4 regions of the Nocardia sp. NPDC051030 genome follow, and region 4 is predicted to be linked to each of the others. Evidence: riboswitches for the same ligand, from Rfam matches in the RefSeq annotation. Region 4 holds a riboswitch; each other region holds the start of a gene.
The links. Region 4 has a riboswitch for S-adenosylmethionine ahead of AB0N05_RS18115 (rhodanese-like domain-containing protein). Riboswitches for the same ligand answer to the same signal wherever they lie in the genome.
Positions count from the first base shown of each region.

Region 1: it holds a riboswitch for S-adenosylmethionine, as region 4 does, so the genes downstream of both, AB0N05_RS28810 (aminotransferase class V-fold PLP-dependent enzyme) here and AB0N05_RS18115 (rhodanese-like domain-containing protein) in region 4, are expected to answer to the same signal.
Region 2: it holds a riboswitch for S-adenosylmethionine, as region 4 does, so the genes downstream of both, AB0N05_RS22675 (bifunctional o-acetylhomoserine/o-acetylserine sulfhydrylase) here and AB0N05_RS18115 (rhodanese-like domain-containing protein) in region 4, are expected to answer to the same signal.
Region 3: it holds a riboswitch for S-adenosylmethionine, as region 4 does, so the genes downstream of both, AB0N05_RS27970 (amino acid ABC transporter permease) here and AB0N05_RS18115 (rhodanese-like domain-containing protein) in region 4, are expected to answer to the same signal.

Region 1 covers NZ_JBFBCD010000009.1:192,249-199,962, forward strand. The annotation lists gene AB0N05_RS28790 (SDR family oxidoreductase) at 1-608, opposite strand, end outside; gene AB0N05_RS28795 (TetR family transcriptional regulator) at 718-1,350, shown strand; gene AB0N05_RS28800 (DUF2752 domain-containing protein) at 1,409-1,864, shown strand; gene AB0N05_RS28805 (hypothetical protein) at 1,886-2,074, shown strand; gene AB0N05_RS28810 (aminotransferase class V-fold PLP-dependent enzyme) at 2,071-3,384, opposite strand; SAM riboswitch class IV at 3,435-3,550, opposite strand; gene AB0N05_RS28815 (biliverdin-producing heme oxygenase) at 3,728-4,387, shown strand; gene AB0N05_RS28820 (LysE family translocator) at 4,559-5,194, shown strand; gene AB0N05_RS28825 (flavin reductase family protein) at 5,201-5,749, opposite strand; gene AB0N05_RS28830 (YbaK/EbsC family protein) at 5,807-6,280, opposite strand; gene AB0N05_RS28835 (2-oxo-4-hydroxy-4-carboxy-5-ureidoimidazoline decarboxylase) at 6,321-6,641, opposite strand; gene AB0N05_RS28840 (crotonase/enoyl-CoA hydratase family protein) at 6,788-7,609, shown strand.
Region 2 covers NZ_JBFBCD010000006.1:419,630-427,343, reverse strand. The annotation lists gene AB0N05_RS22685 (MFS transporter) at 1-492, opposite strand, end outside; gene AB0N05_RS22680 (TetR family transcriptional regulator) at 633-1,340, shown strand; SAM riboswitch class IV at 1,352-1,462, shown strand; gene AB0N05_RS22675 (bifunctional o-acetylhomoserine/o-acetylserine sulfhydrylase) at 1,555-2,904, shown strand; gene AB0N05_RS22670 (homoserine O-acetyltransferase) at 2,901-4,064, shown strand; gene AB0N05_RS22665 (hypothetical protein) at 4,266-4,424, shown strand; gene AB0N05_RS22660 (DUF3017 domain-containing protein) at 4,421-4,738, opposite strand; gene AB0N05_RS22655 (tRNA (cytidine(34)-2'-O)-methyltransferase) at 4,802-5,266, shown strand; gene AB0N05_RS22650 (Uma2 family endonuclease) at 5,425-6,042, shown strand; gene AB0N05_RS22645 (DUF167 domain-containing protein) at 6,045-6,299, opposite strand; gene AB0N05_RS22640 (error-prone DNA polymerase) at 6,310-7,714, opposite strand, start outside.
Region 3 covers NZ_JBFBCD010000009.1:3,176-10,889, reverse strand. The annotation lists gene AB0N05_RS28005 (ABC transporter permease) at 1-85, opposite strand, end outside; gene AB0N05_RS28000 (hypothetical protein) at 78-248, opposite strand; gene AB0N05_RS27995 (ABC transporter permease) at 241-1,200, opposite strand; gene AB0N05_RS27990 (ABC transporter substrate-binding protein) at 1,205-2,830, opposite strand; gene AB0N05_RS27985 (LLM class flavin-dependent oxidoreductase) at 2,827-3,897, opposite strand; gene AB0N05_RS27980 (ABC transporter substrate-binding protein) at 3,902-4,882, opposite strand; gene AB0N05_RS27975 (amino acid ABC transporter ATP-binding protein) at 4,917-5,681, opposite strand; gene AB0N05_RS27970 (amino acid ABC transporter permease) at 5,678-6,643, opposite strand; SAM riboswitch class I at 6,652-6,744, opposite strand; gene AB0N05_RS27965 (flavin reductase family protein) at 6,831-7,376, opposite strand; gene AB0N05_RS27960 (hypothetical protein) at 7,554-7,714, opposite strand, start outside.
Region 4 covers NZ_JBFBCD010000005.1:90,356-98,069, forward strand. The annotation lists gene fgd (glucose-6-phosphate dehydrogenase (coenzyme-F420)) at 1-356, opposite strand, end outside; gene AB0N05_RS18095 (HAD-IIA family hydrolase) at 677-1,435, shown strand; gene AB0N05_RS18100 (helix-turn-helix domain-containing protein) at 1,443-1,889, opposite strand; gene AB0N05_RS18105 (type 1 glutamine amidotransferase family protein) at 1,936-2,580, opposite strand; gene AB0N05_RS18110 (O-succinylhomoserine sulfhydrylase) at 2,700-3,914, opposite strand; gene AB0N05_RS18115 (rhodanese-like domain-containing protein) at 3,970-4,392, opposite strand; SAM riboswitch class IV at 4,407-4,522, opposite strand; gene AB0N05_RS18120 (DUF4878 domain-containing protein) at 4,615-5,052, opposite strand; gene AB0N05_RS18125 (FAD-dependent oxidoreductase) at 5,346-6,761, shown strand; gene AB0N05_RS18130 (amidohydrolase family protein) at 6,842-7,714, shown strand, end outside.

The DNA.
Region 1 (7,714 bases), on a different contig from region 4:
GGTTGCTGCGCAACGACTTCCAGTGCCGAGGTCAGCACGGAGCCGACCGCGATGGCGTTCACCCGGATGCGCGGGGACAAGTCGGTGGCGGCCAGCCGTGTCCAATGCGCGAGGGCGGCCTTGGCGGTGCCGTAGGCGAGGAAGCCGCGGCCGGGGGAGCGGCCCATCATCGAGGAGATGTTCACGACCGAGCCGCCATCGTTCTTCAACATGTGCGGGACCGCGGCCAGGGTGAGGGTGTGCGCGGTGGACACATTGAAACGGAATGCCTCTTCGAGGAATTCGGCGCTGGTAGTCAGGAAGGTGTTCGGCATGGTGCCGCCGACATTGTTGACCACGATATCGATGCGGCCCAGTTCGGCGGCCGCGGTCTCCGCGAAGGCGGTGACGGCCGACAGATCCGACAGATCGCAGGGGACGGTGACGGCGCGGCGGCCCAGCGCGCGAATTTTTCCAGCGACCTCCTCGAGTTGTGCGGGGGTGCGGGCGGCCAGGGCGACATCGGCCCCCGCTTCGGCGAGGGCGAGCGCGGTGGCTGCGCCGATGCCGCGGCCCGCGCCGGTCACGACGGCCACGCGGCCGTCCAGTCGGAAGGTGTCCAGGATCATCGCTAAAAGTCCTTCTAGGTGATTGCAGTCACAAGTCATATTTAAGATATGGCTCTTAACTGTCAAGGACTTGTTCTTTAACCCCAGGTGAGCGGCTACAGTTCTTGCTGTGGGAGTGACGGAGGCGCGGGAGCGAATCATCCTCGCGGCGGAACAGTTGATCGCCGAGCGTGGTCAGGCCGTGCCGCTGCGCGATATCGCGGCGGCCGCGGGACAGCGGAACAACTCCGCGATCCAATACCACTTCGGCTCGCGGGACGGGCTGATCGAGGCCGTGGTCGAGCATCGGATGGCGACCCTCGAGGTGCGGCGGCTGGAACTGCTTGCCGAACAGGCGGGTTCGGGGGAGAACGAGGAGGTGCACGGGCTCCTGGAGGCCCTGGTCATCCCCATGTTCGAGCTGAGCGAGCGGCACGGAATCAACCATTACGCACGGTTTCTCGAACAGATCCACACCCATCCGTCGGTCACCGACGCCGCCAATCTCGACAGCGAACGCCGCACCTCGGTCCGGGTGATCATGCAGCGACTCGACCGCGAGCTCACCGAACTGCCACCGCGACTGCGCGTGCGGCGGCTGCGGGCGCTGACCACCGCGCTGTTCGCTCTGCTAGCCGATCATGAACGGGCGGTGGAAGCGGGACGCGTGAGTGCCGGGGATGTGTCGGCCTGGGTCGAGATCATCGACATGCTCGCGGGAATGCTCACCGCGCCCGTCGTCGAGCGCGCACCGGTTCGATGAATGCTCCGGTTCGATGAATGAGGTGCCTGGCAGGTCGGGCGGGGCCCGGCTACCGTTGATGCTCGTGGACACCACGGCAGTGCCTCCGATCCAAACCCCCGCTCGCCCGCGCTGGCTGAGCGCTGGCTTGCCGCTGCTCGCGGGCGGCGTGGTGGCCGGAGGCCTGGTGCTGCTGCACATTCGGGATCCGCACGAGTCGGGATCCTGGGGCGTGTGCCCGTTCTATGAGATGACCGGATACTGGTGCCCCGGCTGTGGCGGCCTGCGCGGCCTGCACAATCTCACCGACGGGCGGATCCTCGACGCCGTGCACAGCAATATTCTGCTGGTGCCGCTGCTGCTGGGTTTCCTTGCCTGGTGGGGCAACTGGGTGGTGCAGGGCTGGCGGGGCGGGCCGATTCCGCGACTACCGAAGGTGCTGCCGCGGTCGGCGCTGTGGGTCACCCTCGCCTTTCTCCTTGTATTCACGGTGTTCCGCAATACGGCGTGGGGGAGTTGGCTCGCGCCGGTGTGATCAAGTGGCATGCTCTGAAATATGAGCGATTCGCTGAAGGACCGCGTGCGCGCGAAGCTGCTGCGTCAGCTGGCCGAGGACGGGCCGCCGGACCCGGAACAGGAAGATACGCGGCAGGTTTCGGTGCAGGACGATCTCGATCTGCTGAACGCTGTCGCGGACGATGACCCGTTCGTCGAGGAACTGGCGGCCCGCTACTTGGTGTTTTAGAAGCCGCAGGGTGCCGCACCCGAGTCGCCGCTGTTGAACGGGCGGGTCTCGGGGACCGGGTTCCAGTGGCCTTCGGTGCGGGCGTAATTCCAGGTCGGGCCGTTCTCGACCAGCGTCGAGATGGCGTCGATGAGGCGGTCCACGTCGGCGGCGGTGCTGCCCAGGCCGATGCTGGCGCGCAGGGCGGAGTCGACGCCCAGGCGGGCGAGCAAGGGGTGCGCACAGAAGCGGCCGTCGCGTACGCCGATGCCGTGTTCGGCCGAGAGGTAGGCGGCTACCTGGGCGGGCTCGAAGCCGTCCACGGTGAAGGCGACGATGCCGACGGCGTCGGTGCTGTCCCGGAAGATGCGCAGGAAGTTCACGCCCGGAACGGTTTTCAGGCCGTAGCGCAGGCGGTGGGTGAGGTACTGCTCGTGCTCGAGCACTGTCGTCTGGTCGAATCCGGCGAGGGCGTCACAGGCGGCGGCGAGGGCGGCCACGCCGAGGACGTTCGGGGATCCGGCCTCGTGGCGCTGCGGGGCCGAGGCCCACTCGACACCGTCCGCGGTGACCGAGCGGACCGCGCCGCCACCGGCCAGGTACGGCTCGGCCTTGTCCAGCCAGTCCCGACGGCCGACCAGTACGCCCGCACCGAACGGCGCGTACGCCTTGTGGCCGGAGAAGGCCAGGTAGTCGATGCCGGCGGTCTGCAGATCGATGCGGCGGTGCGGGGCCAGCTGGGCGGCGTCGACCAGGATGCGGGTGCCGCACTGGTGCGCGATCCAGGCCAGGCGCTCCAGCGGGAGCAGTTCGCCGGTCACATTCGAGGCGCCGGTAACCGCGAGCAGCGCAGCGGGTTTGGTGCACAGTTCGGCGACGACGCGCTGGATGGTCTCCTCGATGGTGTCGGCGATCGGCACCACGCGGCGGCCATTGCGGGTCCACGGCAGGAAGTTGGCGTGATGCTCCACGTCCAGCACCACGGTGTCGCCGGGCACGCAGGAGGCGAGCAGGTTCAGCGAGTCGGTGGTGTTGCGGGTGAAGACGACGACCTGGTCATCGGCCGCATTCAGGAAGCGGGAGACCGAACCGCGCGCGGATTCGTAGCAGTCGGTGGAGACCCGGGAGGCGTAGCCCGCGCCGCGGTGCACGCTGGCGTAGAACGGCAGCAGCTCGGCGACCCGGTCGGTGACCTGCTGCAATGCGGGGGCGCTGGCGGCGTAGTCGAAGTTGGCGTAGGTGGTGGTGCCGCCCTGGACGAGGGGCACCTGGAGATCACATCCGGAAACCTTGGCGAGAGCGGCACAGGTCTGGTCGGCGAAAGCAGTCATCACGAAATCCCGTCGGCTATTGGGACACGCGATCAGAAATGGTGATCGAGAGTCCGCGCTTGCCGCGCCCGGTTTGGGCATGCGGCCTGGTCGTCACCCGGAGCACCCCACCGCGGAGGAGGGTTGCCGACCAGCGAGCCGGGGCTTGACGCTGGTACTCATGACCGTTTCCGAGACTGGCAGATTCGTCCGGGGGTTGTCAACCTGGCCCCGAAAATCATCCGAAAGTTGGATCGGGTGGACCGCAAAGTTCGAATCGCGAGATCGTTGCTGGAGCGTACGGTTTAGAGGAGGTTAGGGTAGCCATAGTGGTGCCCCCGGGAGTTGAAACGAGGTTGCACCCATGTTGGAGACCAGCACGCCGTTCTCGACGCTCATTCGCACCGCGACGGAGCAGCAGCACAACGAGGCCGAACACTCCACCTTCATGCGCGACCTGCTCACCGGGCAACTCGGCGTCAAAGCCTTCTACCGCTACACCGCGCAGCTCTGGTTCGTCTACGACGCCCTCGAAAAGCATTCCGCCGCACTCGATTCCGACCCGGTCGCCGGGCCGTTCGTGCGCCCGGAACTGGACCGCCTGGCCGCGCTCGAGGCCGACCTCGCCTACCTCGGCGGCGAGAACTGGCGCGACGAACTGACCGCGCTGCCGTCCACCGCCGCCTACGCCGCCCGCATCGACGAGGTCGCGCAGGACTGGCCCGCCGGTTACGTCGTGCACCACTACACCCGCTACCTGGGCGATCTCTCCGGCGGCCAGGTCATTCGCGGCACCGCCGAGAAGCTGTGGGACCTGCCCAAGAAGGGCGACGGCGTCCGCTTCTACGTCTTCGACGGCATCACCAATCCGGCCGCGTTCAAGCGCGAGTACCGAGAGAGCCTGGACCAGCTTCCCATTGAAGGTCCGGAGGTCGATCGAGTGCTCGACGAGGCGCGGCTCGCGTTCACGATGAACACCGAGGTGTTCCGTGAACTGGGCTCGGAATTCAGCGCGCGGAACTGAATCTCGGTCTGTAAGCCCAGGAAAGCCGTCGGCCCTTCGGTGTTCATCGGACACAGTCGTCAGGGGAGGGCCGACGGCTTTTCGCGAAATAGGCACCGGGCGAAATAGGCACCGGGCGAAATAGGCACCGGGCGGTTGCGCTCCGGGCTCCCCGTGGGTTGCCATGGTTGAGTGAGTATTTCGCTGCTGCTGAGCTTTATCGGGTTGTGCGTGCTGCTGTCCGTCACACCTGGTCCGGATACATTTCTGGTGTTGAAGTTCGCGGTGGCCGGGCGACGTCCCGCCATTGCGGCGGCATTCGGGTCCTCGCTCGGCGGGCTGGTGTGGGCGGTGGTGGTCGCGGCGGGTGTGGCGGCGCTGCTGGAGCAGTCGGCCACGGCGTACCGCACGCTGAAGGTGATCGGCGGAATCTACCTGGTGTACCTGGGGATTCGTGCGCTGCTCGCGCATCGCAAGTCCCGGCGCGAGAGTGAATCCTCCCTCGATTCCGAGATCACGCGAGCGCATGAATCATCGGTTCGCTCTGCATTCGCTGCTGGATTGCTGTCCTGCATTTTCAACCCGAAGGTGGGGTTGTTCTACCTCGCGGTGCTGCCGCAATTCCTGACGCATGTGACGTTCGCGAACACGCTGACCCTCGGCGCGATCGAATCCACCATTGCCGCAAGCGAAATGGTGCTGGTGGCATTGGCGGCCTCGCGCGCGGTGGCGCTGCTGCGCAATCCCCGCATGCGGGCCCGCCTGGAACAGGCGAGCGCGGCCATTCTCGCGGCGCTGGGGATCGGGACGGCCGCCTCGGCGGCCTGAAAGGCGTCAGTCGGCGATCTCGGCGCGGTGATACGCGCCGTTGTAATAGACCAGCGGTCCGGCCGCGGGTGCCTCGTCGGTGTTGTCGTACACGCGCGTCACCAGGCCGATGACCAGGGTGTGATCACCGACCGGAATCAGCTGGTGCACGCTCGCGCGTACCCAGATCGGGGTGCCGTGCAGCACTGGTTCGCCGGTTTCGATCGTGGTCCACAGCGAGCGATCGCTGAAACGCTCCTCGGCGGACCGGCTGAACCGTTGGGCCAGATGCTTCTGATGTTCGCCCAGGAAATGCACGACCAGGGATTCGGCCTTCAGCAGGCCCGCGATGCTGGACGAGGTCTCGGCGATATTGAACGAGATCAGCGGTGGCTGTGCCGAGAGCGAGGCGAAGGACGTGGCGGTGAATCCGACCGGGCCCTGCTCCGAATCGAGCGTGACCACGGTGACGCCCGCGGGATAGTGCCGCATGGCGGCGCGATATTGCTGGGCGGTGATACCGCTCAAATCGTCGGGCACGTCTAGCTCGGCACCGGGCGTCGGAGAATCGGTCACGTTCCGAACCTACGTGGTCGAGCGCCCGGTTATTCCCCGCTGTGCAGAATCTCGCTCTCAGTCCACATCGATGGCCAGTCCGGCCGTGATCCGCACCAGCTCGCCGAAGGTGGTGCGGAAGATCGTGTTCGGATGGCCGCCCGCCGCCCACAACTCCTGATGCTGGGACAGCGCATTGTCGATGAAGGTGGGCAGGTTGGTGGGATGCCCGAGCGGGGCGACGCCGCCGACCGGCTGCCCGGTCACCTGCCGCACCATGGCGGCGGGGGCGCGGGTGAGGGTGCCGTCCAGGCGGCGGCCGGTGCTGTCCAGGTTCACCTGGTGTGCGCCGGAGACCAGCAGCAGGACCGGATCGTCGTCGAGTAGGAAGACGAGTGACTTGGTGATGGCCCCGACGGCAACGCCCAGGGCTTCGGCCGCTTCGGCGGCGGTGTGGGTCGGATTGGCCTGGGTGAGGATGACTCCGTGATGTCCGCGCGCGATCAGAGTGTCGGAGACTTTGGACGCGACCGGCGGCAGGGACCTGCGCATGGCAACCAGGGTAGAGCGATTGCGGTGGATGTGCCCGAGATCAGTAATCGGGATAGCCCTCCTCCGGGCCGAGCATGCCGGTGATGCGCGCCCGCGTGATCCGCGTCAGCTCCTCGACGGTGCGCTCCGAAATGGTTTCGTGCACACAGGAATCGAAGACCCGCTCCAGACCGGCGGCGGACAGGGCGTGCAGTTCGGCATCGGCCGCGGTGTGCAGTGCGGCATGGCCCGGGTAGGGGCGGCCGTCCGCGATTTTCTCCGCCCAGGTGACGCTGCAACAGCACTCGAAGAGCGCGTGCACGGCCCGCTGCCGGGAGAGGTGATTGAAGCGATCGAGGCCGATTCCGTGATGCATCAACATCTCAGACCTCCGCGCACGAGTGTGAGCCAGTGGGACGTTGTCATCGTCCCTTCCCGAAGTGCCTGGAAACCAGTGCGGCGCAGCAGAATTAGCACAGGATTTACACCGCTCTCCCGGATCGTCCGCACCCCCGATACGCTGGACGAATGACTGAATGGAAGGCTTTCACAGTCGAGAGCAAGGACCACGTCGCCCAGGTGACCCTCACCGGCCCCGGAAAGGGCAATGCCATGGGCCCGGATTTCTGGCGTGAGCTGCCGCTCATCTTCGGCGAACTCGACCGCGATCCCGAGGTGCGGGCCATCGTGCTCACCGGGTCCGGGAAGCACTTCTCCTACGGCCTGGACCTGCCCGCCATGGCGGGCACCTTCGGTCCGCTGCTCGCCGACAAGGCCCAGGCCGCGCCGCGCACCGACTTCCTGCACGAGGTCCGCGGCATGCAGGCCGCGGTCACCGCGGTCGCGGACTGCCGCAAGCCGGTCATCGCCGCGGTCTCCGGCTGGTGCATCGGCGGCGGGCTCGACCTGATCGCCGCCGCCGATATCCGGCTGGCCAGCGAGGACGCCAAATTCAGCCTGCGCGAGGCGAAGGTCGCCATCGTCGCCGATATCGGGTCGCTGCACCGGCTGCCGGGGATCATCGGCGAGGGGCATCTGCGCGAACTCGCGTACACCGGCAAGGACATCGACGCCGCGCGTGCGGAGAAGATCGGCCTGATCAACGACGTGTACGCGGATCAGGACGCGGTCGTGGACGCGGCGCACGCGCTGGCTCGCGGGATCGCGGAGAACCCGCCGCTCGTGGTGCAGGGCATCAAGGATGTGCTGGACCAGCCGAAGGCGGGCAAGGTCGCGGACGGGCTGCGGTACGTATCGGCGTGGAATGCGGCCTTCCTGCCCTCGCAGGATCTGACCGAGGCGATCCAGGCCGTCTTCGAGAAGCGCCCGCCGCGCTTCCAGGGGAAGTAACAACTCTCGTCACTCACGTCCGAGACCGCTTGCTCAGCAGGCGGTCTCGACGCTTATTCGGGGGCAATCGCGGGCTGATTCGCATCGCCTAAAAAGGAATGTGGA
Region 2 (7,714 bases), on a different contig from region 4:
GATGGCCGCGCCACCCGCCGAGACACCGGCGAACACTCCGAATGCCCGTGCACGTTCCTTGGCTTCGGTGAAGGTCACCGACACCAGGGACAGCGCGGCCGGTGCGAGCAGCGCCGCGAACGCACCCTGCAAACCGCGGCCCGCGAACAGCTGCGCGCCATTCTGCGCGAGCCCCGCGAGAGCCGAGGCGGCGGCGAAGCCGACCAGGCCGATCAGGAAGATGCGGCGGCGGCCGAGGTAGTCGGCGAGCCGTCCGCCGAGCAGCAGCAGGCCGCCGAAGATCAGCGTGTAGGCGGTGAGCACCCACTGCTTATTGCCATCGCTGATGCCCAGGTCCTGCTGGGCGAAGGGCAGCGAGATGGTCACGATGGTGGCATCGAGCACCACCATCAGCTGGGCCAGGGCGAGTACGCCCAGCGCCCACCAGCGCGCATTGCCGCGCTGTCTGTCGTCGATTTCTGATTCGGGAAAAGTCACAGTCCCGGCGGTCATGTCGTCTCCTCTGTGGACGCTTCCGGACACCCGAGAACCATCCTGGCACTGCCAGACATTTGGCGTCAAGAGAAAAATGTCGCACTCAGACAGTTGGCGGCTCAAGTCACATTTTGCGGGTTTCGCGATATGATGAGCCCATGTCCGAGTCGTCAACGAATGCCGACCTGCTCGAACGCCAACGCCTCGGGCTACGCGAACGCAAGAAGCAGCAAACCCGGGAACGCATCATCGACGTGGCGTTGCACCTGTGCGAGACACAGGGTTTCGACGCCACCACCGTCGAGCAGATCGCCGATGCCGCCGATGTCTCACCGCGCACGGTGAACCGGTACTTCGAGAGCAAAGAAGACATCGTCATCGCGCCGATCACCGAATGGTCGGCCGTGATCGCGGAAAACCTGCGCGCCCAGCCCATCACCGGCAATGAGATGCGGGCACTGCTCGATTCCTTCCTCAGCTTCGTGGACGACGTCGTCGACGACGGAGCGGCACCACGGTTCACCTGGTTCCAGCAGATGCAGAACATCATTCGCACCAGCCCGGCGGTCCGCGCCGCCAGCCTCGATGCCGCCGAACACAAGATGCGGCAGATGTCGACCGTGCTGGGCGAACGCATGGGCAGCGATCCGGACGGACTGGCGGTGCGACTCATCCTCGGCACCTGGCACACCATCATGCGAGTCGGCACCGAATGCGAGACCGAGGCCGGTCCGCCCGATTGCGTGATGAGCTCGGCGCGCGGCATGGCCGATGCCGTGGTCAGGGCGTATCACGAATTCGCCCGGGTCTGCGCCGCGCCCATTGTGGCCGACCCCACCTCGGAAGCGGCCGCTACTCCCCGTTAGAATCCCGAACAGGTCAAGAGCATCAGCGATAAGCCCCGGCTCGCTGATCGGCAACCCTCCAGCTGCGGTGGGGTGCTCCGGGTGAGGACCGGGCGCTCGAAGGACGAGCGCAAGCGCACTGTAGGAGGCCACCGAAATGTGTTGTTGTCGAAGCCTATTCGCCTTCAGATAACCTCAAATTCCGCCTATCGGCGACCTTTTCTTGGAGCACGACATGAGTGACTCGACCGCGCCCGCCGCAACCCCGGCGAGTGGGGAAATCGATCCGGCCGCCTGGTCTTTCGAGACCTTGCAGATTCACGCCGGACAGTCCCCCGATGCCGGCACCGGCGCCCGCGCCCTGCCCATCTACCAGACCACGTCGTACGCGTTCCGCGACACCGATCACGCCGCCGCGCTCTTCGGACTCGCCGAGCCGGGCAATATCTACACCCGCATCATGAACCCCACCCAGGACGTGGTGGAGCAGCGCATCGCCGCGCTCGAAGGCGGTGTGGCCGCACTGCTGCTGGCCTCCGGGCAGGCCGCGGAAACCTACGCCATCCTGAATCTGGCCGAGGCCGGGGATCACATCGTCTCCAGCCCGCACCTGTACGGCGGCACCTACAACCTCTTCCACTACTCGCTGCCCAAGCTGGGTATCGAGGTCAGTTTCGTCGAGGATCCGGACGATCTGGCGCAGTGGCAGGCGGCTATCCGGCCGAATACCAAGGCTTTCTACGGTGAGACGATCGCCAATCCGAGCAGCTCGGTGCTGGATATCCCGGGCATCTCGGGTGTCGCGCATGCGGCGGGCGTGCCGCTGATCGTGGACAACACGGTCGCCACCCCATACCTGATCCAGCCGCTGAAGCAGGGTGCGGACATCGTCGTGCATTCGGCGACCAAGTATCTGGGCGGGCACGGTTCGGCGGTCGCGGGCGTGATCGTGGATGGCGGCGCGTTCGATTGGACCGTCACCGACGCCGACGGCAAGTCGCGGTTCCCGGGCTTCACCACCGCGGATCCCAGCTACCACGGTGTGGTGTTCGCCGATCTGGGCGCGCCCGCGTATGCGCTCAAGGCGCGCGTGCAGCTGCTGCGCGATCTGGGTGCGGCCGTCTCGCCGTTCAATGCCTTCCTGATCAGCCAGGGCATCGAGACGCTGAGCCTGCGGATCGAGCGGCACGTGGCGAACGCGCAGGCGGTCGCGGAGTTCCTGAGCGAGCAGCCGGGCGTCGAATCGGTGTTCTACGCCGGGCTCCCGGGCTCGCCCTGGTTCGAGCGTGGCAAACAACTGGCTCCCAAGGGTGTCGGCGCGATCGTGTCCTTCGAACTGGCCGGCGGTGTCGATGCGGGCAAGAAGTTCGTGGACGCACTGGTGCTGCACAGCCATGTCGCTAACATCGGGGATGTGCGCTCGCTCGTCATCCACCCGGCCTCCACCACGCATTCCCAGCTGACCCCGGAAGAACAGCTCGCTTCCGGTGTCACGCCTGGTCTCGTGCGTTTGGCCGTCGGTATCGAGGGCATCGACGACATTCTGGCCGATCTGCGCTCCGGACTGACGGCGGCGGCAAGTTGACCGTGAACATCGAATCGAGCACCTCCCGTCCGGCCGCGGAAGTCCTGCTTCCGCCGCCGGACGGGACGCTCGGCAGCATTTCCATCGGGGCCGTGCGGCTGGAGAACGGCGCGGTCATCCCGGACGTCACGCTCGCCGTGCAGCGGTGGGGCGAACTCTCCGCGAACGCCGACAATGTGGTGCTGGTCGAGCATGCGCTGACCGGTGACTCGCATGTGGTCGGTGCCGCGGACGTGCATCACCCCCAGCCCGGCTGGTGGGACGGCATTGTCGGTGAGGGCGCGGCCATCGACACCCGCGAATGGTGCGTGATCGCCACGAACGTGCTCGGCGGCTGCAAGGGCAGCACCGGGCCCTCGTCGCTGGCGGCGGATGGAAAGGCTTGGGGCACACGGTTTCCCGAGATCTCCATCCGGGACCAGGTGACGGCCGAGGCCAAGTTGTTCGATCTGCTCGGCATCGACCGCCTGACCGCCGTCGTGGGCGGCTCCATGGGCGGCATGCGGGTCCTGGAATGGATGGTCGGCCATCCCGAACGCGTCGGCGCGGCCCTGGTGCTCGCCGTCGGCGCACGCGCGACCGCCGATCAGATCGGCACCCAGACCACCCAGATCGCCGCCATCCAGTCCGATCCGGACTGGCAGGGCGGCAACTATCACGGCACCGGCCGCGCGCCGATGACCGGCATGGGCATTGCCCGGCGGATCGCGCACCTGACCTATCGCACCGAATTCGAGCTCGACCATCGGTTCGAGAATCACGGGCAGGGCGATGAGAACCCGTGGGAGGGCGGCCGTTACGCGGTGCAGTCCTATCTGGAGTATCAGGCGGACAAGCTTTGTTCGCGTTTCGACCCGGCCACCTACGTCCTACTCACCGAGGCCATGAACCGGCATGACGTGGGTCGCGGACGCGGCGGCGTCGAGGCGGCCCTCGCGGCCACGCCGGTGCCCTGTGTGATCGGCGGCGTCGACTCCGATCGGCTGTACCCGCTGCGCACGCAGGCCGAGCTGGCCGAATTGCTGCCCGGTTGTAAGGGCCTCGAGATCGTCCGCTCGCGCGACGGCCACGACGGCTTCCTCACCGAGACCGAAGCGGTCGGCAAACTCATGGTCGAGACGATGGAACTGGCTCGCGCGGTGCGTGCCGCCCGGCGCTGACGGGCGGCCGCTCGGAACTTCGGCGGATGTCCGTCCGGACCATGGACGGAGATCCGCCGAGCCAGGTTACACACCGTCGCATGTCGGGCCTGTTTCGTCCGAAATACCCTGACCCGCTGCTGATTTCGTTCCGATGACACCTCCGTAACGGTGGCCCCGGAATCCGTGTGCTTCGCGTTTCCCGACCGTAATGTGTGCACCATGACGTCCGCATTCGATGACATGGATCTTCGCGATCTGGTCGACCTACTATCCCCGGAAGAGCAGCGCGAACTCCGTCCCGCCGTGCTGCGCGTACTCGAACGCCTCCCCGACCAGGAGGTCTTACGCCGCGAACTCGGGCGTCGCCTGACGGTCTAGGTCACGCCGAGGCTGCTGATGGTCGCGGCCAGCGCAATGATCGCGACCCCGAGCACGGTCAGCCAGACCACGTCGAAAGTCTTACCCCGAACCGCCAGCAATCCGGCCCGATCTGTCGGCAGCAGCATCCGCAATGCTGCCGCCAGCAATGTCGCACCCCCGAAGAAGAACGTCCCCCGCCGCCACCGATCCCACGCCAGGAACACCACCGCCACCACCATCACCACGGCGACCAGCACAATCGGCAGATTCTCCCGGAAGAACGCTCCGGAGCGACTGGTGCGGCTCTCGGGCGCGGCATGGGCTGGACTCACGCGCCGAGTCTAACGGCCGGGTCACGAACAGTACGGTTCTCTTGTTCTGAGATGCTGGACCGCGTGTTCCATCTGGTGTTCTTCGAACCGCGCATCCCGCCCAATACCGGCAACGCCATCCGGCTCGCCGCCGGTACCGGCTGCGAACTCCATCTGATCGAACCCCTCGGCTTCGACCTATCCGAGCCGAAGCTACGCCGGGCCGGGTTGGACTACCACGACCTGGCCTCGGTCACCGTGCACGAGAATCTCTCCGCCGCCTGGGATTCCATCCAGCCCGAGCGAGTCTTCGCCTTCACCGCGGCCGCCACCACCCGCAACACCGACATCGCCTACCGCAAGGGCGACGTCTTCCTCTTCGGCCCCGAACCCACCGGCCTTCCGGAAGCGGTTCTCGCCGACCCCCGGGTAACGGACCGCCTCCGCATCCCCATGCTCCCCGGCCGCCGCTCCATGAACCTCTCCAACGCCGCCGCAGTCTCCGTCTACGAAGCCTGGCGGCAGTTGGGCTTCCCCGGCGCGGTATAGGTGACAGGCAGCCGTTCGAGAGGTCTACTGACACAAGGCGCATGAGAAATCCGGACGAAACCGTCCTTGCTGCGCAAACTCAGGAGGCTGCGGACATGGGGAAATACCCTGATGACGTGTCCATTCCACACATCGAACGGCCCGAACTCCCGGAGTACATGTCTTGGGAGGAACTCGAACGACTTCCGGAAGAGATCGCGGAGCAGATCGAGCTATGGAACGGCCGGGTGGTCTGGGTTCGGCGGGGCCCCTCCCCGCACCAGAGGTTCATGCGCCGACTGGCCAACGCATTGGAGCGTTGCGCGCAAAAGTCGATGGCAGAGCGTACAGAGCTGTGCTGGCAGGTGGATGCCGAGAACAACGTCTTCTTCGGACAAAGCGGAAAGTCCGACTTTATGACGCCGGATTTCCTGGTGTTTCAATGTCTTCCGTCTACGCTTCAAGACATTCGCGCCACCGATGTCCTCCTGGTTGGTGAGGTGCTGTCACCCTCCAACACGGAGCCCGATATGGAAGCGAAGAAGAACCGCTACGCGAGCGCTGGGATTCCGTGGTACTGGGAAGCTCGTCTGGATCTGAACGGACCCGCCATATCGACCATCAGAGCGTACGCGCTCGCGCTCGAACTCGAACGTGGTCACTTGGTCGAGGGAGTGCGCCCACTACGCCCCGCCAATTACGTTCTCGCAGGTGAGTGGTCGCCCGCAGAAACCGATGGCGTCGAGTTCGACTTTCCGTTCTCGATTCGTATTCCATGGGCTGAACTCGAGTACTGAAATCAGTCGTCGATCTCGAAGCGTTTGAAGCGGGAGGTGGCTCCGGCGGTGACGCGGACGGCGGATTTGGGGACGCCATAGTGGTCGGCGAGGAGTTCGCAGGCTGCCTTGTTGGCTTTGCCTTCTACGGCGGGGGCGCGGACGTAGAGCTGGAGGGTGCCGTCTTCGAGGGTTTCGACGAGTGGACCCTTCTTGCTGTTCGGCTTGATCGTTGCCCGGACTACGGTCACGCGCTGCTCCCTTCTCGTCGGGAACATTGTCCCGGGGTCATCGGAAGTCTCGGGAGCGGGCCTCTATTCGGAGGTCGAGGCGTTGGAGGTGTTCGGCTACTACGGTGACTGCGCCTTCGGCGTTTTGGACTCGGCCTCGGATGAGGAGGGCGGGGGCGGATTGGGCGAGGCGGCGGTAGCGGGCCCAGAGGCCTACCGAGCAGACGACATTGATCATGCCGGTTTCGTCTTCCAGGTTGAGGAAGGTGACGCCGCCTGCGGTGGCGGGGCGTTGGCGGTGGGTTACCGCACCGCCTACGAGAACTCTTGTGCCGTCGCGGATTCCGAGGAGGTGGGCGGCGGGGATTACGCCGAGGGCATCCAGGCGGGGGCGGAGGAATTCGGTGGGGTAGCTGTCGGGGGTGACGCCGGTGGCCCAGACGTCCGCTGCCGCCAGTTCGAGTTTGCTCATGCCGGGGAGGGCGGGGGCGTCGGTGGCCGCACCGGTGCCGGGGAGGCGGTCGGGGCGTTCGCCTGCAGCGGCTCCGGCGGCCCAGAGGGCTTGGCGGCGGGTGATGCCGAGGCTGCCGAGGGCACCGGCGGTGGCCAGCGATTCCGCTTGCGGGACAGTCAATTCCACGCGGCCGGTGAGATCCAGGAATGAAGTATAGGGGCCGGGCATGCGGGCGGTGACGATCTGCTCGGCCAGTTCGGTGCCGATGTGACGGACGGCGGCCAGACCCAGGCGGACCTGCATGCCCTTCGCTTCCAGGGTGGCCTCGGCCAGGCTGTGGTTGATATCGGGGCCGTGCACGGTGACGCCGTGCCTGCGGGCGTCGGCGACCAGGGACTGCGGGGAGTAGAAGCCCATCGGCTGGGCGCGCAGCAGTCCGGCGCAGAAGGCAGCCGGGTGGTGCAGTTTGAACCAGGACGAGTAGAAGACCAGGGAGGCGAAACTCTGCGAATGGCTTTCCGGGAAACCGAAATTCGCGAAGGCGTACACCTTCTCGTAGATGCGGTCGGCGATCTCGCCGGTAATGCCGTGCAGGTCACGCATGCCCTGGTAGAAGCGTTCGCGGAGGAGTTCCATCTTCTCGGTGGAACGTTTGGAGCCCATGGCGCGGCGCAGCTGATCGGCTTCGGTGGCGGTGAATCCGGCGATATCCACGGCCATTTGCATGAGCTGCTCCTGGAACAGCGGGATGCCGAGGGTGCGTTCGAGGGAATTCTCCAGTGCGGGATGGTCGTATTCGACCTTCTCCCTCCCATTGCGGCGGCGAATGTAGGGGTGCACGGATCCGCCCTGAATCGGGCCGGGCCGAATGAGCGCCACCTCCACCACCAGGTCATAGAAGTTGCGTGGCTTCAGACGCGGCAGGGTCGCCATCTGCGCCCGCGATTCCACCTGGAATACGCCCACCGAGTCGGCGCGGCACAGCATGTCGTATACGGCGGCTTCGGTG
Region 3 (7,714 bases), on a different contig from region 4:
TATTGGCGCGCAACCAGGTACCGGCGCGCCGCACCGAAATCGACGGCAGTGCGGAGGATTCCCGCAACACCAGGGCTTCAGACATCGAACGGATCCTCCGTCGAGGGCCAATAGGCCAGGCCCGGATCGACCAGTGCGTGCGACAGCATGAGCACCCGCCGCTGCGAGCGGAACTCACCGCCACGGCCGCGCAGCCACTCCCGCACGTGCCTGCCGATTGTCACCGCGTGTGTCTCCAGCTCAGGCATGAGCGCGCTCCTTGGTCGGGCGAATGTGGGCGACGCGGGGATCCAGCAGCGGATGGACCAGGTCGACGAAGAGGTTCACGGTCACGAACACCACGGCGGCGAAGGTGACGACACCCTGCACCACCGGAATGTCTTGGCGCAGCACCGCTTCCTGCGTGAGCCGGCCGATACCGTCGCGGGCGAACACGGTTTCCACCACCACCGAACCGGCCAGCACCGTGCCGACCCAGAGCCCGGCCACGGTGAGCGCCGCACCCGAGGCGGGGCGCAGCACGTGCCGCAGCTGCACCCACCAGCGGGACGCGCCCTTGGCGAAGGCCACCTCCACGAACGGCTGCCGCCAGGTGCCGATGAGGCTGGAATAGAGGACCTGCGCGATGACCGCACCGACCGGGATGGCCAGGGTGATCGCGGGCAGGATGGTGCCGCCGAATCCGGTGCCACCGAAGGCCGGAACCAGGCGCAACTGGAACGAGAACACTTGCAGCAGCAGTAGTCCCACCCAGAAGGTCGGCATGGCCGCGCCCACCGAGGGCAGCGCGGAGAGCAGGCCGCGCAGCCACGGGCGTTCGGTGTAGGCCGCGGCCACCGCCAAGGCCGTGCCGCCGACAATTGCCAGCAGCATGGCCAGGGAGGCGAGGGCCAGGGTCGAGGGCAGGGCGTCGCCGAGCGCGCCCGTGACGGATCGGCCGGTACCGATGGAATGCCCGAGATCGCCGCGCACGGCATGCGTGAGCGCGGTCCAGTACTGCTGCCAGATCGGTTGATCCAGGCCGTATCTGGCCCGCAGTTCCGCCACGGCGGCGGGATCCACCGGCGTGCCGGGGGCGGCGTCGGCGGCAATGGCCACCGGGTCGGAAGGCAGCAGGTAGAGCACGATGAAGGACAGCGTGAAGGCCGCCCACAGCACGCCCACCGCTTGCAGGATCCGTCCGATCACGTACCGGCGCATGGCATTACCGCCGGAGCCAGGTGTCGTGGAATTGCAGGCGCGCGGAGGCCTCGAACTTCACGTCGGAGGTGGACTTGGCGATGCCGATGGCCTGGGAGAGTTCCACGGTCGGAATCCACAGGCCCTCGTCGAGCACCGCGCCCTGCGCCTCGCCGATGATGCGGGCGCGTTCGGCGCTATCGGTGGTGGACAGCTCCGCGGTCAGCAGCGCATCCAGCTTCTCGTTCGGGCCGCGGCCATTGAGATTGCGCTGATCCACACCGAAGGTGGTGCGCAGGATATCGCCGTCGGCGCGGGTGCTGTTGTAGTAGTTGAACTCGAAGTCCTTGGCGTTCTGCCGGGTCGTCCAATCCGGCACCGAGACCGGATCCAGCTTCAGCTCGATACCGACGGCGCGCAGCTGCTGCTGAGTCAGTTCGAGAATCGCCTGATTACCAGCGAATACCGACGCGTACATGACAGAGGCCGACAGGCGCTGCCCGTCCTTGACCCGGATGCCGTCGGCGCCGGGCGTCCAACCGGCCTTGTCGAGGATCTGCTTCGCGGCGTTCTGATCGAATTTGACCCGCGACGACAGATCCACGAATCCGGGCGTGCGGGAGGCCAGCGGGCTGGTCGCGGTCTTGAACTGCGGACCCAGCACGGTGTCCACCAGTTCCTGGCGATTGATGGCGGGCAGGAAGGCCGCCCGCACCGCCGGATCGCGCAGCGGGCCGCGATTCACATTGGGCTGCAAGCCGAATGGAATGCCCGGGTTCGAGGTGAACTGCACGCGACCGCCGGAGCCCTCGATCTGCGCGACATCCTGCGGCAGGGCGTCACTGATCGCATCGAGCTGGCCGGAGCCCAGGCTGCCGGTGCGCACGCCCGACTCCGGGACCACCGTGAACGCGATCTTGTCCAGGTAGGCATCGCCCTGCTTGGCGAAAACCGCTGAGCCCCAGTTGTATCCGGTGCGCTTGGCCAGCGTCACCGAGGCATTCTGCTTCCAGTCGGCGTAGGTGAACGGGCCGCTGCCGATATTCGTGCCGAGGCAGCGGTCGTCGGCGGATTTCGTGACGGTGGAATCGGCTTGGATGCCGAGCTGCGACGTCGAAGTCGCTTGCAGGAACTGGGCATTGGGCACCCCGAAGTCCACTCGCACCGTGCGCGGATCGACCACCGTGCTGCCGGTGTATCCGGCCAGATAGCTCACCGCGAGGGGAGCCTTCGCACCGCCCAGAGCGAGGGTGGCGTCGAAGTTCTTGCGCACCGAGTCTGCGGTGAGCGGGGTGCCGTCACTGAAGGTGATGCCGTCCTTCAAGTGGAAGGTGAACGACTTCGCGTCCGCGCTGACGAACCAGCTGTCGGCCAGCCACGGCTTGATCACCCCGGTCTCCGGGTCCTGATCGACCAGTGAGTCCACCACCTGGCGGGTCACATAGATGGTCTGATTCGTGCTCGACTGCGCCGGATCGGAGCAGGTCGGGGCGGTCGACAGGCCGTAGCGCAGGGTGCCGCCGGGCTGCGGCGGACCGGCATTCTCGGCACCGCCCGAGTCACTGCCGCAAGCGGCGAGCGTGAACGTGGCGGCGAGCGCGCCCACCAGGGCGACGGGTCGCTTCGCGGCGGCAAGGACGGGACTTCTCACTGGGGATCTCCGGAGGGGTAGCGAGCTGCACCGAGCGGACGGCTCGGAATGCGGCGGCGCAGCTCGGGAGCCACCTCCGCCTGGAACAGTTCGAGGCTTTCGCGGTGCTGTTTATCGGTGCGCCCGTCACCGTCCGCGCTGAAATGGACCACCTCGTGGCCGAGCCGCTCGTGGTAGCGGTGCAGCTTGTCGAGGACCTGCTGTGGACTGCCGATCAGCGCGGAGGAGCGCTCGACGAAATCCTCGACGGTGTCGAAGACGATGGGCACATTGAACTTTCGGGCGGTCGCCTGGCGAGCCTCGAAAATGGGGCGGTAGGCATCCACCGCCTCCTGGGAATCGCGGGTGACCAGGAATCCGGCGGTACCCGCACCGACCAGCGCCTCCGCCGGATCGTGCCCGTAGGCCTCCCAGCGTTCGCGATAGTGGGCGACCAGCTCCGCGTACGGTTCCACCGGATTGGTGACATTCGCGGAGAACAGCGGATCCCCGTGCTGCGCCGCGTAATCCGCGGATTCGTGACTGGTGGCGCTGCCGTGCCAGATGCGCAGGCGCGGTTGCAGCGGGCGCGGCAAGGCCTTGGCCTCGGTCAGTGAGGGCCGGAAGCGGCCGCTCCAGGTGACGCTATCGCTCTCCCACAACTGCCGGAAAAGTTCGTAGCCTTCACGATTGCGGTCCCACTGATCGTCGGTGGTGACGTGGAACAGTTGCGCCTGCGCCGCGCCATTGCCCTTGCCGATAATGATTTCGAGGCGGCCATCGGACAGATTGTCGAGGGTCGAGTAATCCTCGAAGGCGCGGACCGGGTCCAGCAGGCTCAGCGTGGTGACACCGGTGAACAACGCGATGCGGTCGGTCACGGCGGCGATATGGCTGAGCACCACGGGCGGGGCGGCCGAGATGAACGGGTCCTCGTGCCGCTCCCCCACCGCGAAACCGTCATAGCCGAGTTCCTCGGCCAGGCGGGCACTGTCGATGACCCGCCGCAGTCGCTGTCGCGGGGATTCGGTGACGCCGGTGACCGGGTCGGGGGTGTGCGTGATGAGGGTGAGTTGCAGGAACTTCATGCGCTCAGCCCTTCTTCTTCGGCAGGCCGGGCGGGTTGATCTGCGACTGCTTGACGGCTTCGCTGCTCAGGCCCCAGCGGTCCAGGACCTTCTGGTAGGTGCCGTGGTCGATGGCGTACTGGACGGCCTGCTGCAAGGCCCCGACCAGGCCGTTGTCCTTGCGGGTGAGAACACCGATCTCGGCCTGGAGCACATCGCCCGCGCCGGAGAGGGTGGTCAGCACCTTGGACTGGCCCACCGACGCGACGTGATACTGCGCCGACGGGTTGGGGCCCAGGTAGCCGTCGATACGGCCGGAGGACAACGCCAGGTAGTAGTCGCTGGCCTGCTGGTAGTAGGTGAGATCCGCCTTGGGCAGTCCCTCGGCGATATTGTCCTCGTTCCACTTCACCAGCAATTGCTCCTGGTTGGTGCCCGCCGTGACGCCGATCCGCTTGCCCGCCACCGACTTACGGTCCTGGAAGGTCCAATCGGCGTTCTTCGGAACCTCGAGGGCGATATTGTCCAGCCGGTAGGTCGCGAAGTCGAACTTCTCCTTGCGCTCCTCGGTGACCGTCACATTGGAGATGAAGACGTCGACCTCACCCGAATCGATCTTCACGAAGTTCTGTGCCCAGTCGGCGTTCCGCCGCTCGACCTTCAGACCCAGGATGTCGCCGATCAGGTTGCCGAAGTCCACCTCGGAGCCGACAACGGTGCGGTCGTCGGTGGCGTAGAAACCCAGCGGCGGCGTCGCGCCGACGGTGCCGGTGACGATCAGCGTGCCGCGCTCGCGAATGGCGGACGGCACCTGTGCCGCAATGGCATCCACCTTCTCGGCGTGCACGCGGCCGGTCTGCTCCGGGGACAGGTCGTAGGTCAGGCCGTTCACGGTCTTCAAGGTGTCGGCACCGCCGTCGCCCTTGCCGCAGCCACTCGCGAACAGACTCAGGACCGCCAATGCGGTCAGGGCCGCGATCCGTCTGCGACGGCTTGCCTTGGACATGAGATGTGGTTCCTTACCTCGAAATAGGCGCGCGTCAAAGGACGTGCGCGAGAAAAGCTTTGGTGCGCGGATGCGCGGGAGCGTCCAGCACTTGATGCGGCGGGCCCTGTTCGACGATGCGGCCCGCGTCCATGAGCACGATGGTGTCGGCGATCTCGCGGGCGAAGCCGACCTCGTGGGTGACGATGACCAGGGTCGCGCCGCCGCGGGCCAGCTCCCGGATCACATCCAGGACCTCACCGACCAGCTCCGGGTCGAGCGCCGACGTGGGCTCGTCGAACAACACCACCTCGGGCCGCAGAGCAAGGGCTCGGGCGATCGCCACCCGCTGCTGCTGACCGCCGGACAATCGGCGCGGATGCTCATCCGCCTTGTCCGCCAAGCCGACTCGGGTGAGCAACTCGAAGGCCTCCGCATGCGCCTCGGCCTTGTGGCGGCCCTGCGCAGCGATCGGAGCGAGCGCCACATTCTCGCGGACCGTCAGATGCGGGAAGAGATTGAAGTTCTGGAAGACGAATCCGATGCGCGAACGCTGCCGCAGGATTTCCCGCTCCGGCAGCTCGTGCAGGCGATTGCCCTTGCGCCGGTAGCCGACCAGCTCGCCGCCCACGCGGACGATTCCGGCGTCCACCTTCTCCAGATGGTTGATGGTGCGCAGCAGCGTGGACTTGCCGGAACCGGAGGGGCCGAGAATGACGGTGACCTCACCGGGACGCACCGCCAGGTCGACCCCGCTCAGCACCTCGTGGGTGCCGAAAGACTTTCGGATACCGCGCAATTCGACCGCGAATTCGCTCATCGTGCCGCCGCCTTCGATCGGATATCGGCAAAGCTGCCACGGACTCGCTGCCACGGCGTCGGCGGCAGGTTCCGCACGCTGCCCTTCGCGAAGTGACGTTCGATGTAGTACTGAATGATCGTCAGCACGGTCGTGAGCAGGATGTACCAGGCCGTGGCCACCATGAGCAGCGGCACCACCCGGCCATTGCGGCCGAAGATCACCTGTACCTGGTAGAACAGCTCCGCGATGGCCATGGTCGAGACGATCGAGGTGCCCTTGAACAGGCTGATCACCTCATTCGCGGCATTCGGCAGAATGCCGCGCATGGCCTGCGGCGCGATGATCGTGAAGAACTGCTTGCGCCACGGCAGGCCGAGCGCCTTGGCGGCCTCCCACTGGCCCTGATCCACCGAGATGATGCCCGCGCGAATGATTTCCGCCGAATACGCGGCCTGATGCAGCGCCAAACCGATGACGGCCGCGGTGAATCCACTGAGCACGCCATTGGTTTCGAACCGCACCAGCTCCGGTCCGAACGGAATGCCCAGCGCCAGAGTCTTGTACAGGTAGGCCAGGTTGAACCAGAACAGCAGCTGCACGATCAGCGGAATGGATCGGAAGGCCCAGATGTAGACCCACGAAATCACTTGCAGCACAGGATTACTGGACAGTCGGCCGATGGCCAGCCAGATGCCGATGAAGAAGCCCAGCAGGGTACCCCACAGCGTCAACTCCAAGGTCACCTTCAAGGCCGCCAGCACCGACGAGGCGGTGATGTACTGCGCGAAAGTGGACCAGTCCCAGCCGGGATTGGTGACCAGGCCGTGCACGAACTGCGCGACCAGCACCAACGCGATGCCGCTCGTCACCCACCGCCACGGATGGCGGGTGCGGGCGACGGGCAGCGCACCGTCGTCGTCTACTTCGGTTATGGAGCCGGCCGCCGCCGACTGCTCGGGGCCCGCTGCGAGGATGCTCATGGATTCGTCCTCCATCGGTCCTGGCGGTAGCACCCGCACCTAAGGTCAGGGGGTTGCTGCGACGTCTGCGAGCCAGGTCTCTCGGTCGCTCTGGATGGTGAAGAAGACGATACGAAGCGGCGGGGCGAGTGTCGCCCCTCACGATCAGCGTGAATTCAATTGCCGCCCCGGGGAATACCGCGCGAGATCAACTTGCTACCTCGCGCGCCTCGGGGGGGTTGTCGAGAGCGCGGAAAGAGCTGCGGTGGAATACCAGCGGTTCCGTGCCGGGATGCGTGCTCAGCCGGTGCACGCGCAGCAGCACCACCGCATGATCACCCGCCGGAACCTGCTCGTAGACCGAGGCTTCCAGCCAGGTCGTCGCACCGGCCACGAAGGCCGCATTGCCATTGCCGGTGTGCAGGCCGACATTGCGGAAGCGATCGCCGGAACGCGAACTCAAAGTGCGTGCAGCCTCCTGCTGATCGCTGCCGAGCAGGCTCAAACCGAGGCGGCTGGCCTGCTCCAGGCGCGGCCAAGTCTCCGACGAGTACTGCACACAGATGGACACCAGCGGCGGATCCAGCGACACCGGCACGAAGGTGCTCACCACCAAACCGTGCGGCACGCCGCCGATCCGGGCACACACCGCCACCACTCCGGACGGAAAGTGCCCGAACGTCTTCCGCAGATCCGTGCCGTCGACGGGCGTCAACGCCGCCGTCTCGCCGTGGATCACCGTGAGCTCACCCATAACCGGACCTTCCGCTCCCCCGGCACCCGCGCCGGGCATCCCATCCAGGACAGCAGGCCGGTGCGGGGCGGGACAGGGTTCGGCTCAGCGCGATCCCAACGCCCCCAGCCGAAATAGACGAACCCGCCCGGTCCCAAGGACCGAGCGGGTTCATCTGTCCCCGCGAGTTTCGCGGAATTACTTGGCCGACGTCTGGAGGGTCGGCTGGTTGATGGTGGTGAAGTAGTTGTACGCCGCGGCGATCGCGACGGGGGCGGTGATGAACAGCTGACCCGCAAGGGTGCCCAGGAAGGCGACGGCAGCCGCGCCACCGAGGCAGCCGAGAATCGGGCCCGCAC
Region 4 (7,714 bases):
CGGAATCCGGTGGCGATCTCGTTCAGCGCCTCACCGGAGCCGACGCCCAGCATGATGCGGTCGGGGTACAGGCAGCCCATGGTGGCGAAGGCCTGCGCGATGACCGCCGGGTTGTAGCGGAAGGTCGGGGTCAGCACCGACGTGCCGAGTTGGATGCGCTGGGTGCGCTCGCCGACCGCGGCCATCCAGGCCAGCGAGAAGGGGGCGTGCCCGCCATTGTGCCGCCACGGCTGGAAGTGGTCGCTCACCGTGGCACTGTCGAGGCCGTGCTCCTCGGCCGCGACCGCGATCTCCACCAGTTCCCGTGGGCCGAACTGTTCCGCGGATGCCTTGTATCCGAGCTTGAGGTCCTTCACCTGCGCCACTCCTGTCGCCTCTGTTGCGCTGTGTCGTACGGGGGCCGAGCCACCCGCCCGACCGTCCGATCTGCGGGGTACCGCATCGCCGGATTGGTCCACTTCGCACGATAGTCAGCGGCGCACGGCGGTGCGGCAGGGGTCACATCAAAAACATCGAACCGAGGGTCGCGACCGGGTATTCCACATGCTGTTATTCCACGTGACTGGTCACCCGCTCGAGTTTGTGTGAACGTCCGAGCCCGTTCCGGCACCTGATAGCGGACAATTGGCCCGTGACCACCTCCAGCGAAACACCGGTTCTGTCCTACCTGACCGATATGGACGGCGTCCTGGTGCACGAGAACCACCTGGTGCCCGGGGCCGACCAATTCCTCGCCGAACTGCGCGATAACGAGATCCCGTTCCTGGTGCTCACCAATAACTCCATCTACACCGCACGCGATCTGCAGGCCCGGCTCAAGCACACCGGCCTCGACATCCCCGTCGACTCCATCTGGACCTCGGCGCTCGCGACCGCCACCTTCCTGCGGGACCAGCGACCCAATGGAACCGCCTATGTCGTGGGCGAATCCGGGCTCACCACCGCCCTGCACGAAATCGGCTACGTACTCACCGACAGCAACCCCGACTACGTGGTGCTCGGCGAAACCCGCACCTACTCCTTCGAGGCCATCACCACCGCCATCCGGCTCATTTCGGCGGGCGCGCGCTTCATCGCCACCAACCCGGACGCCACCGGCCCCTCCCGTGAAGGCATCCTCCCCGCCACCGGCTCCGTCGCCGCGCTCATCACCCGTGCCACCGGCAAGGACCCGTACTACGTGGGCAAGCCGAACCCGCTCATGATGCGCTCGGCCCTGCGCCGCATCGGTGCGCACTCGCAGTCCACCGTCATGATCGGCGACCGCATGGACACCGACGTCATCTCCGGTCTGGAGGCCGGCATGCGCACCATCCTGGTCACCACCGGCATCTCCACCCAGGCCACCATGGAGCAGTACCCCTACCGCCCCACCCGCGTCCTGCAATCGGTCGCCGAACTCGTCGGCCGGACCAAGGACCCGTTCGCCGAATAGCCCGCGCTCAAACGGATTCGATCGCCTCCAGCGCGGCCGACAATTCGGTCAGCGCATCCGCGAAGCGCGCGAGCCGTTCGATGCCGAGCTTCGCCGTGAGTTTCGCGGCCATCTCGGCGTGCTGCGGATCGATGCGCCGGAGCGCGTCGTGACCGGCCTCGGTGATGGCCACCAGCTTGGCGCGCTTATGCGCCGGGTTCGGGCGGTATTCGGCTAATCCCTTGTCCACCAGCAGATCCGCGATGCGCTGCACGCTCTGACGGGTAATGCCCATCTCGCGGGCGACACCGGCCACCGGCAGTGGCTCGCGCAGCACCGCCCCGAGCACCTGCCACCAAGCCGCGGTGATACCGGCGGGGCGCGCCAGTTCCTCTGCGATCGCGAGGAACTGGCCGTTCAACTTGAACGAGGTGATAGCGGCCGTGCTGAACAACTCCGGTTCGGTGCGGGTCATCTCACCTCCTGTGCGCCGAGGCCCGCATACTGCGAGCGATTCTCCCTCATTGCTCGCCGGACTCCGCCGCCCGCTTCTTCTCGTACTCGTCGAGCGCGTAGAAACCGGCGGGATCGTTGTGCCCGTACAGGCGGTACCAGGCCTCGAGCACGTGCGGTTCGTACATGTCCAGCTTGGCGAAGATCTCGCGCGCGAACTCGACCGGCATGGTGCCGCTGCCGGTGATCAGGTCACCGTCGGTGACCGCAGGCTCGTACACGAACTTTTCGCCGCCCGAATATCCGCTGAAGGCAAGGTATTCCGCCGCATTGCTGGTGTGCGAGCGATCGTCCAGCAGACCCGCCTTCGCGAGACCGAAGGTCGCGCCGCAGATGGCGGCCACCGGCACCCCGGCCGCGAGGAATCCCTCGGCCTTGCGGGCGAACGGGGCCAATTCGCCGCTCTCCCAGGTGTCCGCGCCCGGCAAGATCAGCATGGCGCTGTCGGCGGGCGACAGTTCATCGAGCAGAACATCCGTCGCGACCCGCAGGCCGCCCATCGAAGTCACCGGATCCGCGCTGATGCCAACCGTTTTGACCTGCCAGTTTCCCAGCTCACGCTGCCACAGTCGGCGATGGATGTAGGCCGTCGCGTAGCCGACCTCCCAGTCGGAGTAGGTGTCGAAGATGGCCAGGTGCACTGTTTTCATCATGACAGCATCCTGTCATATTTGACAGCATGCTGTCAATGACAGTCCAGACCCCTTCCCGGATACGACAACGGGGCCGGAACCGTCGATGACGGTCCGGCCCCGCAGGGGTCGTCATGAATTCAGCTCAGCGCACCCGCGAGGTCGCCGAGCAGGTCCTCGATGTCTTCCAGGCCGATCGAGATGCGGACCACGCCATCCGTAATACCCACGGCCGCACGGCCTTCCGGGCCCATGGCGCGGTGGGTGGTGGTGGCAGGATGAGTGATCAGGGTCTTCGAATCACCAAGGTTGTTGGAGATATCGATGATTCGGAGACCATTGAGCACCTCGAAGGCGCGCTTCTTGGCCTCGTCCGGGGCCGCCTTCAGCTCGAAGGTGACCACGGTGCCGCCGCCCGACATCTGCTGCTGCGCAAGGTCATACTGCGGATGCGACTTCAGGAACGGGTACTTCACCCACGACACCGCCGGGTGCTGTTCCAGGAACTCGGCGACCTTCAGCGCGGACTCGTTGGATTGACGCACGCGCAACGGCATGGTCTCCAAACCCTTGAGTAGCGTCCAGGCATTGAAGGGGCTCAAGGCCGGACCCGTATGGCGCATAAGGTTTTTCACCGGGCCGTCGATGTACTCCTGCGAGCCGAGGATCGCGCCGCCGAGGACTCGGCCCTGACCGTCGATGTGCTTGGTGCCCGAGTAGACCAGAACATCCGCGCCGAGGTCGAAGCCGCGCTGCAGCAGCGGGGTGGCGAAGACATTGTCCAGCACCACCTTCGCGCCCGCGGCATGCGCGAGCTCGGTGACCCGGCGGACATCCACCAGGGACTGCATCGGGTTGGACGGGGTCTCGAAGAACACGGCCTGAGTGGGGACGGACAGCGCCGCTTCCCACTCGTCCAGGTTCTCGCCGTCGACGAAGACGGTCTCCACGCCCCAGCGCGGCAGGATCTCATTGCAGACCACGAAGCAGGAGCCGAACAGGCTGCGCGCCGCGACCAGGCGATCACCGGTGCCGAGCAGAGCGGCCAGCGCGGTGAACACCGCGGACATGCCACTCGCCGTGGCGAAGCAAGCCTCCGCGCCATCGATCAGGCGCAGCCGCTCCTCGAACATGGCGACCGTCGGATTCCCGTAGCGGGAGTAGACGAAATGCTCGATATCGCCGGTGAAGGAAGCCTCGGCCGCCTCGGCACTTTCGTAGACGAAGCCGGAAGACAGGTAGAGGGCCTCGGAGGTCTCCTCGAAGCCGGAACGCCGCAGGCCGCCACGCACGGCCTGAGTCGCCGGGCCGACACCCTCGGGAAGCGGCTTGTCGAATGCGCCACCGGTGATCATGACTGCCTCCAATTCGAGCTAGGGCTGTGCGCGTTCGAGCCAGAGCCGTGCGCGCTCACGACTGCCGCCAGGGCAGGCCGTCCGCTCGCCAGCCGGTGCTGCCGCGATGCCCCTGCGCGTCCAGTGCGCCTTCGAAGCCCTCGACCACATTGAACGACGGCGCGAAGCCGACGGCCGTCGCGGCGGTGGCCGCGCCGATGGATCGCTGGCCGGAGCGGCAGATGAAGATGACGGGCGCGTCCGAACCGGCATCGCGGTCGGTCAGCGCCTGCTTCAACTGGTCGGCGAATCGGGCATTGGGGGTGCCGGTGGTGTCCACCCATTCGATGAGGGCGGTGGGCCGGCCGATGCCGCTGGTGTCGGGCACGCCGACGAAACGCCATTCGGCTTCGGTGCGCACATCGACCAGCACCGCATCCGGATTGTCGCGCAACAGTTCCCACGCCTGCTTCGGCGTCAGGTCACCCGCGTAGCTCACTTGTACCTCCTGTGAATCCGCACTTGCCGCATCGCTGTTCGATGCGTGGCCAGGTCGTCACCCGGAGCACCCCACCGCGGAGGAGGGTTGCCGACCAGCGAGCCGGGGCTTGCCACTGGTACTCATGACCTGGGTTGAGATTGACCGAGCGGGGGCCCCGGTGTCAAACCCTTCTCCCAGACCCTGGAACGCGCGCGCGGGCACGATCAGGCCGGAGCGGGGCTACCCGGCATTGCAGACCAGCCAGGTGTTGTCGGTCTTGGTGAAGTGCCAGGTCGAGGTGTTTTCCCGGCCGTCGGCGCGGACGGTGACCGCGGCGGTGGCCTTATCGCCGTCGATGGTGGTGTCGGTGACCTTGACGAGGTCGAACTTCTGGCCGGTCTGATCCGGGATATTCAGCGGCGAGCGCTTGTCGTCGAACCCGGGACACGCGGTGGCCTTGTCGAATCTGTCGGTGCCGCTGCCGGACTCGGTGAAGTTGCGGGCGGCGATGGCCAGTCGATTGGAATCTGTGAGATTCTTCTCAGCCGGTGACACCAGCGCGGCGATCACGATTCCGATGACCACCAGCACGATGACGCCCGCCGCCACCAGAAACGGCAACATGGTCCGGGTTTCGCCCTGGTCGATCCGTTCCGGCTTCTCCTCGACGTCGCTCATGGGTAGATCATGCCTGGTCGGCGCGGGTGTAAAGAGGCCGACACCGGCTTGCGCCGGAGATGGGCAGTCGCACAGTTCACCTACTCGGCGCGGGCGGGTGTCCACCTCACCGATAGAATCGGCACAATTCCCGCGCGGAAGCGGGAATAGCCATACCGTGCAGCAACGCTGCAGCGTCGGGGGTTCCGGCTCCGGAGCACCACCCCGAGGCGAGGGCGTCAACTTAGCCTAAGCTAAGAAACGACGGCTGAGTACGACGACAAGTAGTTTCGACCCAAAGGGTGCGCGTAAGAATGACCGAACAGAGTGCAGTCTCCGATCAGCACAACGGTGCAGCGACCCGCCCGCTCCGCATTGCGATCGTGGGCGCAGGCCCGGCCGGTATCTACGCCGCCGATGCGTTGATGAAGTCCGATGCCGACGTGAGCATCGACCTCTACGAGCGGATGCCCGCACCGTTCGGTCTCATCCGCTACGGCGTCGCACCGGATCACCCGCGCATCAAGGGCATCATCACCGCCCTGCACAAGGTCCTCGACAAGCCGCAGGTCCGCCTGCTCGGCAATATCGACTACGGCGTCGACATCACCCTCGAAGACCTGCGCGGCTTCTACGACGCGGTCATCTTCTCCACCGGTGCCAATGCGGACCGCGCGCTGGAGATCAAGGGCATCGACCTCGACGGCAGCTACGGCGCCGCCGACTTCGTCTCCTGGTACGACGGCCACCCGGACGTGCCGCGCAACTGGCCCCTCGAGGCCGAGAAGGTCGCGGTCCTGGGCGTCGGCAATGTCGCGCTCGATGTGGCCCGCGTGCTCGCCAAGACCGGCGACGAACTGCTCCCCACCGAGATCCCGCCGAACGTCTACGAAGGCCTCCGGGGCAATAAGGCCCTCGAAGTGCACGTATTCGGCCGCCGCGGTCCCGCTCAAGCCAAGTTCACGCCCCTCGAGCTGCGCGAACTCGACCACTCGCCGACCATCGAGGTCATTGTCGACCCCGAGGACATCGACTACGACGAGGGCTCCGAAGCGGCACGCCGTCATTCGAAGCAGGTCGACATGATCTGCAACACCCTCGAGCAGTGGGCAATTCGCGACGTCGGCAACCGCCCGCACAAGCTGTACCTGCACTTCTTCGAGAACCCGGCCGAACTGCTGGGCAATGAGGACGGCAAGGTCATCGGCCTGCGCACCGAGCGCACCTCCCTGGATGGCACCGGAAACGTCAAGGGCACCGGCGAATTCAAGGACTGGGACGTGCAGGCTGTGTACCGCGCGGTCGGCTACCTGTCGCAGAACATCCCCTCCCTGCCCTTCGACGAGCAGGCGGGGACCGTGCCCAACGAGGCCGGACGCGTGCTCGCGAACGAGGACGCCGACGGCGCGGACCGCTACCTGCCGCAGACCTACGTCACCGGCTGGATCAAGCGCGGCCCGGTCGGCCTCATCGGCCACACCAAGGGCGACGCCAACGAGACCGTGGCCTGCCTGCTCGATGACGCCGCGAACTTCACCCCGGCCGCCAACCCGGAACTCGACGCCGTCACCGCGTTCCTCGAGGCGAAGGGCGTCCCGTTCACCACCTGGGCCGGTTGGTACCGCCTCGACGCGCACGAGCGCGCCCTGGGCGAGCCGGAGGGCCGCGAGCGGGTCAAGGTCGTCGAGCGCGAGGACATGCTCCGCGCGAGCGAACCGGACAAGGTTTAACACCCCACCTGACCTGGCCGAATCCACCAGGCGGACAAGGCCATCCACACTTGTCACCGTTGTGAGGCATGCTAGATCACGTGTTCGATGCCCATGTCCACATTCTCGATCCGCGGTTCCCGCTGATCGAGAATGAGGGTTACCTGCCCGACCCCTTCACCATCGCCGACTATCGGCGGCGCATGCGGCGCTTCCATATCGACGGTGGTGCGGTGGTCAGCGGGTCCTTCCAGGGCACCGATCAGACCTGGCTCAAGGCCGCCCTCGCCGAATTGGGCGAGGGCTGGGTCGGCGTCACCAATCTGCATGTGGACGCCTCCGACGCCGAGATCATGGACCTGCACCGGGCGGGCGTGCGCGCGCTGCGGTTCAATCTCAAGCGCGGCGGCGGCGATATCGTCGGCCTCACCATGCTGGCCCTGCGCGCCTACGAACTGGCCCGCTGGCATGTGGAGCTCTATATCGACGGATCCATGCTGGGCTCCCTCGAACCCGTCATCACCAAACTCCCGACCCTCGCCATCGACCACATGGGCATGAGCGACGACTGCCTGCCCTACCTGCTGAACCTGGTCGATCGCGGGGCCAAGGTGAAGGCCTCCGGCTTCGGCCGGGTCTCCATGGATGTCGGTCTCGCCCTGCGCAAGATCCACACCGTGAATCCCGAAGCCCTCATGTTCGGCTCCGACCTGCCCGGCACGCGCGCGGGACGCCCGTTCCAGGACGCCGATATCGATGTGATCGCCGATGCCGTGGGTGGAGATCTGCACAAGGTCCTCGAGGACAATGCGCGCGCCTATTATGGCCTCCCCGTCAAGGAACGCACCTTCGAAGACCCGCATCCGACGCTGCCCATGTTCCGGGCACAGCCGTCCGTCGAGGCACCTACCCTGCGGCTGCACCGCTCGGAACTACCCAAGCCGCCCCCGGACACACTCCCCTTGCCGGTCATC